DNA from 3 places in the Streptomyces cinereospinus genome. Region 2 is predicted to be linked to each of the others. Evidence: riboswitches for the same ligand, from Rfam matches in the RefSeq annotation. Region 2 holds a riboswitch; each other region holds the start of a gene.

Region 1 (2,257 bases), on a different contig from region 2:
CCGAGGATGGCGTTGGCGCCGAGCGAGCCCTTGTTGTCGGTGGCGTCCAGGTCGAACATGGCCTGGTCGATCAGGCGCTGCTCGGTGGCGTCGTAGCCGACCAGCTCCGGGCCGATCTGCTCGATGACGGCCAGGACGGCCTTCTCGACGCCCTTGCCGAGGTAGCGGTCGGGGTCGCCGTCGCGGAGCTCGATGGCCTCGAAGGCGCCGGTGGAGGCGCCGGACGGGACGGCGGCACGACCCGTGCTGCCGTCGTCGAGGCCGACCTCGACCTCGACCGTGGGGTTGCCTCGGGAGTCCAGGATTTCCCGGGCTACGACGACGTCGATGGACGGCACGAGCATCTCCTTCGTGGATGTGACGCGGTGAGCAGGACCGCAGCGGCTCTGCGAGACGAGCCTAACCGGCTCCGTGCGATCGGCCAGCCGGTCGCCCATCTCGTGGACGGAACCGAGAGTAAATTGTTTCCGAACCAAACAAAGACATCGATGCCCAACAGTGACACAAAGAAATCCCCGCCCTGGCGCGTACGGGGGAACACGCACCGGGGCGGGGAGCCCGTGGGGACGGGGGGAGCCCGCACGGGAGACTCGGCGGCGGACTACTGCAGGTGCAGCTGCTGGCCCGGGTAGATGAGGTCGGCGTCCTCGACGATGTCCTTGTTCAGCTCGAACAGCTTCTCCCAGCCGCCCTGGACGTCGCGGTCGGCGGCGATGGTGCTGAGGGTGTCGCCCTCGACGACCTCGTACTCGCCGTCACCCTTCTCGACCTTGTCGCCGGCCGGCGTGGTGACCGTCTCCCCGGCGGCCGGGCGGTCCTGCGAGCGGGAGGCCGGCTGCTCCTCGGTCGCCCGCGTGCCGGCGCCGGCGCTCTGCTCGGTGCCCTGCTCGGCGCTCTGCTCCGTGCTCTGCCCGGTGCTCTGGGTGGAGCCGCCGCCATAGGGGGCGTTCGACAGGCCCGTGCCGCAGACCGGCCAGGCACCCTTGCCCTGACCCGCGAGCACCTTCTCGGCGATCTGGATCTGCTGCTCCTTGCCGGCCTGGTCGGCCGTGGCGGCGAACTGCGTGCCGCCGTACGCGGCCCAGGTCGACGCGGAGAACTGCAGACCGCCGTAGTAGCCGTTGCCGGTGTTGATGGCCCAGTTGCCGCCGGACTCGCACTGGGCGACGGCGTCCCACTCGGCGGCGGTGGCGGCGGAGGCGCTGCCGGCGGCCACCAGCGGGGCGGCCACGGCGGCGGCACCGGTGACGCCGACGGCGGCGATGGCGCGGACGGTCCTGGACGGACGACGGTGCTTGCCCTTGCTGGAGAACAGCATGGTTGGATCCCCTCACCGACGCCTGCGAGGTGAGCTGTCGGGTTCGGGCCGGTTGAGTTGCCCGGCCACACCTCCGTGGGAGGCGTGGCTTCACCCCTAGCCGGTTCCGGCGCTGAGTCTCCTCAACCGCCGGGCCCGGCACTTACCTTGGGTCCCCCGCTCCTGCCTACGGCGCTTGACGCGACGACTGTTCCCGGACGGCCGCTGGCAGGATTCGGCGTTGCGGCAACCGGGGCCCGCGTTGGCGAGCGGTCATGACCGTAGACAGGTGATCGGCCGGATATCAAAGACGATCAGCATTTCTGAGACTCATCCCACACTTTCGCCGTATCGGACATTCGGCTCGAAGTGTGACATGAACTCCCGTCACCTAGGGGCGTTTTCCGGACTGGTGTCCGGCTCGTCCCGGTGACTGCCCGGCATCCTGCCCGACGCCGATGTCCAGCGTCTGACCGGGGACGATGAGGTCGGGGTCGGTGCCGAGGGAGTCCTTGTTCCCGGCATAGAGGGCGGACCATCCGCCCTGCACGCCAAGGGAGTCGGCGATGCCCCAGAGGCTGTCGCCCTCCCGGACGGTGTACGCGCCCTCGACGGCCGCACGGGCGGTGGCGCCGTCGCGCGAGGCATGCCGCCCGGCGGACTCGCCGGCACGGCCGCCGGCCAGGTCTTCGTTCGCGCTTCCACCACGGTGCCGGCCGACGCTCAGGGCGCCCGTATCGGTGAGGTTCGAGGTGCTCGGCGTGTTCGACGGCACGTCAGCCGACGGAGAGGACGGGAGGAATGCGCCCGATTCGGAGGATTGGGTGGGTTCGGGCGAGGGGGTGGATCCGTCGCCGGACCCGGCGGAGGAGGAGGGGGTGGGCGAGGCGGATGCACCGCTACCGGCAGACGGGGTCGATGTATCCGCTTCGGCGGACTTGGTGGAGTCTGTGCGGGAAT
Region 2 (2,257 bases):
GGCAGGCTGACGTCGGCGGCCTTCCACGCGGCCTGGGTGAGGCCGGAGCAGTCGTAGGAGTCGGGGCCGGTGGCGCCCCAGACGTACGGCTTGCCGATCTGGGCGCGGGCGAAGGCGAGCGCCTTCTCCGCCTTGGTGCCGTACGCGGAGTCCGGCACCGACGTCCCGGAACCGGACGGGTCGCCGGTCGCGGTCGAGGAACCGCCGCCCGCCGACTCCTGCACCTGCTCCTGCTCCTGTCGCGCCGCCTCCAGGCGCCGCTGCTCCGCCGCCTGCTGCCGGGCGAGCTCGGCGGCCCTGCGCTCGGCCTCCTCCTGCTTCTCCTTCTCGATCGCCGCGAGGCGGGCCTTCTCCTCGGCGGTCAGCCGCGACAGCAGTTCCCGCGCGTCGGCGAGCTTCTGCTGGACCGTGGCCTTGGCCGTCCGCAGGTCGCTCTGCGACTCGGTGAGCGTCGTCAGGCTCTCGGTGGCCTCCTGGCGCTTCTTCATCGTCGCGGACTGCTCGGTGAAGTACTCGTCGACCGCGTCCTTCTGGCGGCTGGTCAGCCGGCCCATCAGCTGCGTCCGGTCGAGGTAGTCCTGCGGCGAGTCGGCGAGCAGGAAGGTGGCGGTCTCGGGGAGGGACCCGCCGGTGCGGTACTGGGCGGCGGCGTACGTCCCCAGTTCCTCGCGCGCGTCGTTCAGCCGCTGCGCGCGCTGGGCGACGTCGTCCAGGAGGGTGTCGACGCGCTTGCGCTGCTTCGCGGTCCGTTCTTTGGCCGCGTTGTACTTCTCGGTGGCCGACTCCGCCTGGCGGTAGAGGTCGTCGACCTTCTTCTCGACCTCTTCGAGACTCGGGTTGTCGTCGGCCGAGGGGGCGGCGTTGGCGGTCTGGGAGAGCAGGGCCACGGACGTGAGGGCGGCGGTGGCGAGTGCGGGGGTCCGTATACCTGCTGCGCGCGCGCCGGCGGGGCGCGACTTGCGGTGCGACGCCAAAGGAGGCGACTCCTTCCATCTGCCGCCTACCGGGTTAGCTGTCGGGTTCGGGCGGGTGGTTCGGAAGGGTTGCCCTACGGTCCGCTCCCGGGGAGGGAGGCGGGCCGATTCACCCCAGATTCGGTTGGGTCCCCGGCTCCGGCTGCCTGGGGCGCACCGGACTCGGCGGAGGCCGCGCGGCCCGGCGACGTTCGCCGGTGGGGGTCGTGCGGCCTGACCGGAACGGTAGCCAACTCGTGTGGCCCGTGTGAAGGTTGGTGGGTGATATGCCCGATACATTTTCGTGACCTTTAGTCAGTCGTTACGGCTCGCGTGAGATCGTGTTCGGACGGTGAGCGTGCGCGGCCGGCGGCCGCGGCGGCGGCCGGGCGGTGCCCGCCTCGTGGTGTGGGCAGGGGTCTGCGTCGCGTGCGTGGCCGGTGGGGGCCGTGGGCTGCGTCGCGGTGTGCGGCCGGGGTCTGCCGGGTGATGCGTGGCCGGGTCCGTCGTGCGGTGCGTGGCCGGGTCTGTCGTGCGGTGGGTGGTCGGAGCGGGCCTCACGTGCAAGGTCGGACCGGGCCTCACGTGCGTGACCGCAGGCCTCACGTGCGTGGCCGGGGCACATCTCGCGCGCGAGGCCGGCTTCTGTCTGTGCCGGTACGGTCGCCGGCCTTACGTCCGTGGCCGTCCGGCCTCGGCGCCGCGGCGGGATCGCCCGCCTCGCCGCGGTGGGGCCCACCGCCTCGCCGCGGCAAGATCGTCGGTCTTCCCCGCACGATCGTCCGCTGTTCCGGTCCGGGATGTTTCCGGGGCGGCCGCGGGCTGTCGGTGGGGCACCCTAGACTCGGAGAGCGATGAGCAGCCTCTTTGACGACAGCTTCCTGGCGGACCTCCAGGCCCCGCGGGCCCACGAGGAGCCCCCGCCGCCCGAGGACGAGCACGCTCCGGAGCCGATCCCGGACGATCTGTTCGGCGGGAAGTTCGACGACGTGCCCCCGGACCGGGACGCCTACTACCGCGACGGCGCCCCGCGCCCCGCCGTGGACGCCGCCGCGCTCCTGGAGGGGCTGAACGACAACCAGCGCGCCGCCGTCGTCCACTCCGGCTCCCCCCTGCTCATCGTGGCCGGTGCCGGCTCCGGCAAGACCCGCGTCCTCACCCACCGCATCGCCCACCTCCTCGGCGAGCGCGGGGTGCACCCGGGGCAGATCCTCGCGATCACCTTCACCAACAAGGCCGCGGGCGAGATGAAGGAGCGCGTGGAGCAGCTCGTCGGCCCGCGCGCGAACGCGATGTGGGTGATG
Region 3 (2,257 bases), on a different contig from region 2:
GACGGAATAAGACCCGGTGACCGGGACGCCGAAGGCCGGCCCCGGGGATCGGGGACCGGCCTTCGGCGGTGCGTGCGGTGCGGTGGGTCAGCCGACGGAGACGCCCTTGGAGCGGAGGTAGGCGACCGGGTCGACGTCCGAGCCGTAGTCCGGCGTGGTGCGGATCTCGAAGTGCAGGTGCGGGCCGGTCGAGTTGCCGGTCGAACCCGACAGGCCGACCTGCTGGCCCGCGGTCACGCTCTGGCCGCTGGAGACGGAGAGCGCGGACAGGTGGGCGTACTGCGCGTAGTAGCCGTCGGCGAGCCTGACGACGACCTGGTTGCCGTACGCGCCGGCCCAGCCCGCGGAGACGACCGTGCCCGCGCCGACGGCCTTCAGCGGGGTGCCGCTGGGGGCGGCGAAGTCGACGCCGGTGTGGTAGCCGCTGGACCACATGCTGCCCGCGACGCGGTAGGCGGTGCCGACGCCGGCGCCCTCCACGGGGGCGGAGAAGCCGGTGGCGGCGGCCTGGGCGCCGGTCGCGGCCGGGGAGGAGCCGGCCTGCTGAGCGGCGGATTCGTCCGTGGGCTTCGAGGACTGCCGCGTCGCCGACGACTCGGCCGGGGAGGACGGGGCGGACGACGAGGAGGAAGAGGAAGAAGGGGATGAAGCGGACGAGCGCTTGTCATCGCTCGCCGCGGCCTTCTGGCCGAGGGTGAGCCTCAGGCCGGGGTGGATGAGCGACGGGTCGTCACCGACCACCTCCCGGTTGTCCTCGTACAGCCGCTGCCAGCCACCGCTGACGTGCTGCTCCTCGGCGATCTTCGCGAGGTAGTCGCCGGCCCTCACCGCGTACGTCCGTACGTCCGTCCCGGCGGCGGACGCCGACGCGGCGGCGGCCTGCCGGACGGCCGTCCGCTCGGCCGGGGCCGACCGGACGGCCTGGTCCGCGGCGGACTGGGGGGTGGCGGACTGGGGGGTGGCGGCGTGGGCGCCGGCGGCCCCCATCAGCGGCAGGGCGAGTGCGGCGCCACCGGTTCCGGCGGCGGCGATGGAACGGGTGAAGCGCTGGGTCTTCGGACGGCGGTGCTTACCCTTCGCGGGCATGGCGAATTCCTCTCCGGCGCCTGCGAGGTGAGCTGTCGGGTGCGGACTGGAGATGCCCGGCCGCGTCGGGACGCGGCTTTACCCCGAGCCGTTCCGGAGACCGGAACAGGCGTTTCTACCTGTGGGTCCCCCGCTCCTGCCGAACACGGGTGAGTTAGCGCGGGCACCGGGCGGCGGCAGGATTCGGCGTCCGTCCGGATCGGTGTGGAACGTAAGCGACCGCGACGCGGCGGGACAAGCGACGAGTTCCGCCGCAACGCCGTTTTCGTGATCCGTTCACCGGAATCCCGGTCACACTCCGTGCATTGCGGCAGGGGTGTTTCTCCTGAATACCCTTGATGAGCATGTGAATTACGTGAACATGCCGAGCCACGCTCGGTCACGGATATGACGCTGCTCACGTGACCCTGCCCCAGGTGGCCTTACATCAGACAGAGTTGGAGCAAATAGCCCAATTCGGACAGGCGGCCCAGATATGACACTTGCGAATAACAGCCACGCCGAGACCGTCTCGCCTCTCCACTCACGGCCCACGGCGCGGCGACGCGCCCCCCTGCGGCGATTTGCCCCTATTCGCACCGTTCACTCGACGGGCATGTGCCTGCCCGAACTCCCCCGCGACCGCCTGTGGACCACACAGGATGGCGGCATCTCGTGCCGTATCGTGCAGGTGGACGTGCCCGTCGACGAGCCGCGCCGACGGGGCCGAGGGAGGGAGCCCCCGTGACGCAGCAGGTGCCGTCGACCGAGCCCGAACTGGCCGGAGTGCGCAACTTCCGTGACGTGGGCGGACTGCCGACCGTGGACGGGCGCCGGGTGCGGCACGGAGTGCTGTACCGCAGCGGCCACCTCGCGCACGCCACCGCCGAGGACGCCGCGTTCCTGGCCTCGCTGGGCCTGCACACGGTCTTCGACTTCCGCAACGCCGCGGACCAGAAGCTGGAGGGCCCGGACATCGGGCTGCCGGGCGTGCGCAACGTCAACCTGCCGCTGACCGACCCGGCGGACGGCGCCGAGTTCTGGAAGATGGTCCGGGAGGGCGACGTGGAGCACCTGCGCGGGATCCTCGCCGACGGCAGGGCCGCCGGCCGGATGATCACCTCGTACCGCGCGATCATCAAGGAGCGCACCGCCGAGCACTCCCAGGTGCTGCACGCGCTCGCCGAGGACA

The links. Region 2 has a riboswitch for cyclic di-AMP ahead of ACFF45_RS02110 (C40 family peptidase). Riboswitches for the same ligand answer to the same signal wherever they lie in the genome.
Region 1: another riboswitch for cyclic di-AMP. It lies ahead of ACFF45_RS28390 (transglycosylase family protein); the one in region 2 lies ahead of ACFF45_RS02110 (C40 family peptidase).
Region 3: another riboswitch for cyclic di-AMP. It lies ahead of ACFF45_RS11830 (M23 family metallopeptidase); the one in region 2 lies ahead of ACFF45_RS02110 (C40 family peptidase).

The regions. Positions count from the first base shown of each region.
Region 1 is NZ_JBHMCY010000071.1:26,441-28,697, reverse strand. Features, by position in the region: gene eno (phosphopyruvate hydratase) at 1-338, opposite strand, end outside; gene ACFF45_RS28390 (transglycosylase family protein) at 602-1,318, opposite strand; cyclic di-AMP (ydaO/yuaA leader) riboswitch at 1,323-1,502, opposite strand; gene ACFF45_RS28385 (transglycosylase family protein) at 1,689-2,257, opposite strand, start outside.
Region 2 is NZ_JBHMCY010000003.1:59,795-62,051, reverse strand. Features, by position in the region: gene ACFF45_RS02110 (C40 family peptidase) at 1-974, opposite strand, end outside; cyclic di-AMP (ydaO/yuaA leader) riboswitch at 983-1,152, opposite strand; gene pcrA (DNA helicase PcrA) at 1,808-2,257, shown strand, end outside.
Region 3 is NZ_JBHMCY010000017.1:93,250-95,506, reverse strand. Features, by position in the region: gene ACFF45_RS11830 (M23 family metallopeptidase) at 88-1,086, opposite strand; cyclic di-AMP (ydaO/yuaA leader) riboswitch at 1,091-1,256, opposite strand; gene ACFF45_RS11825 (tyrosine-protein phosphatase) at 1,810-2,257, shown strand, end outside.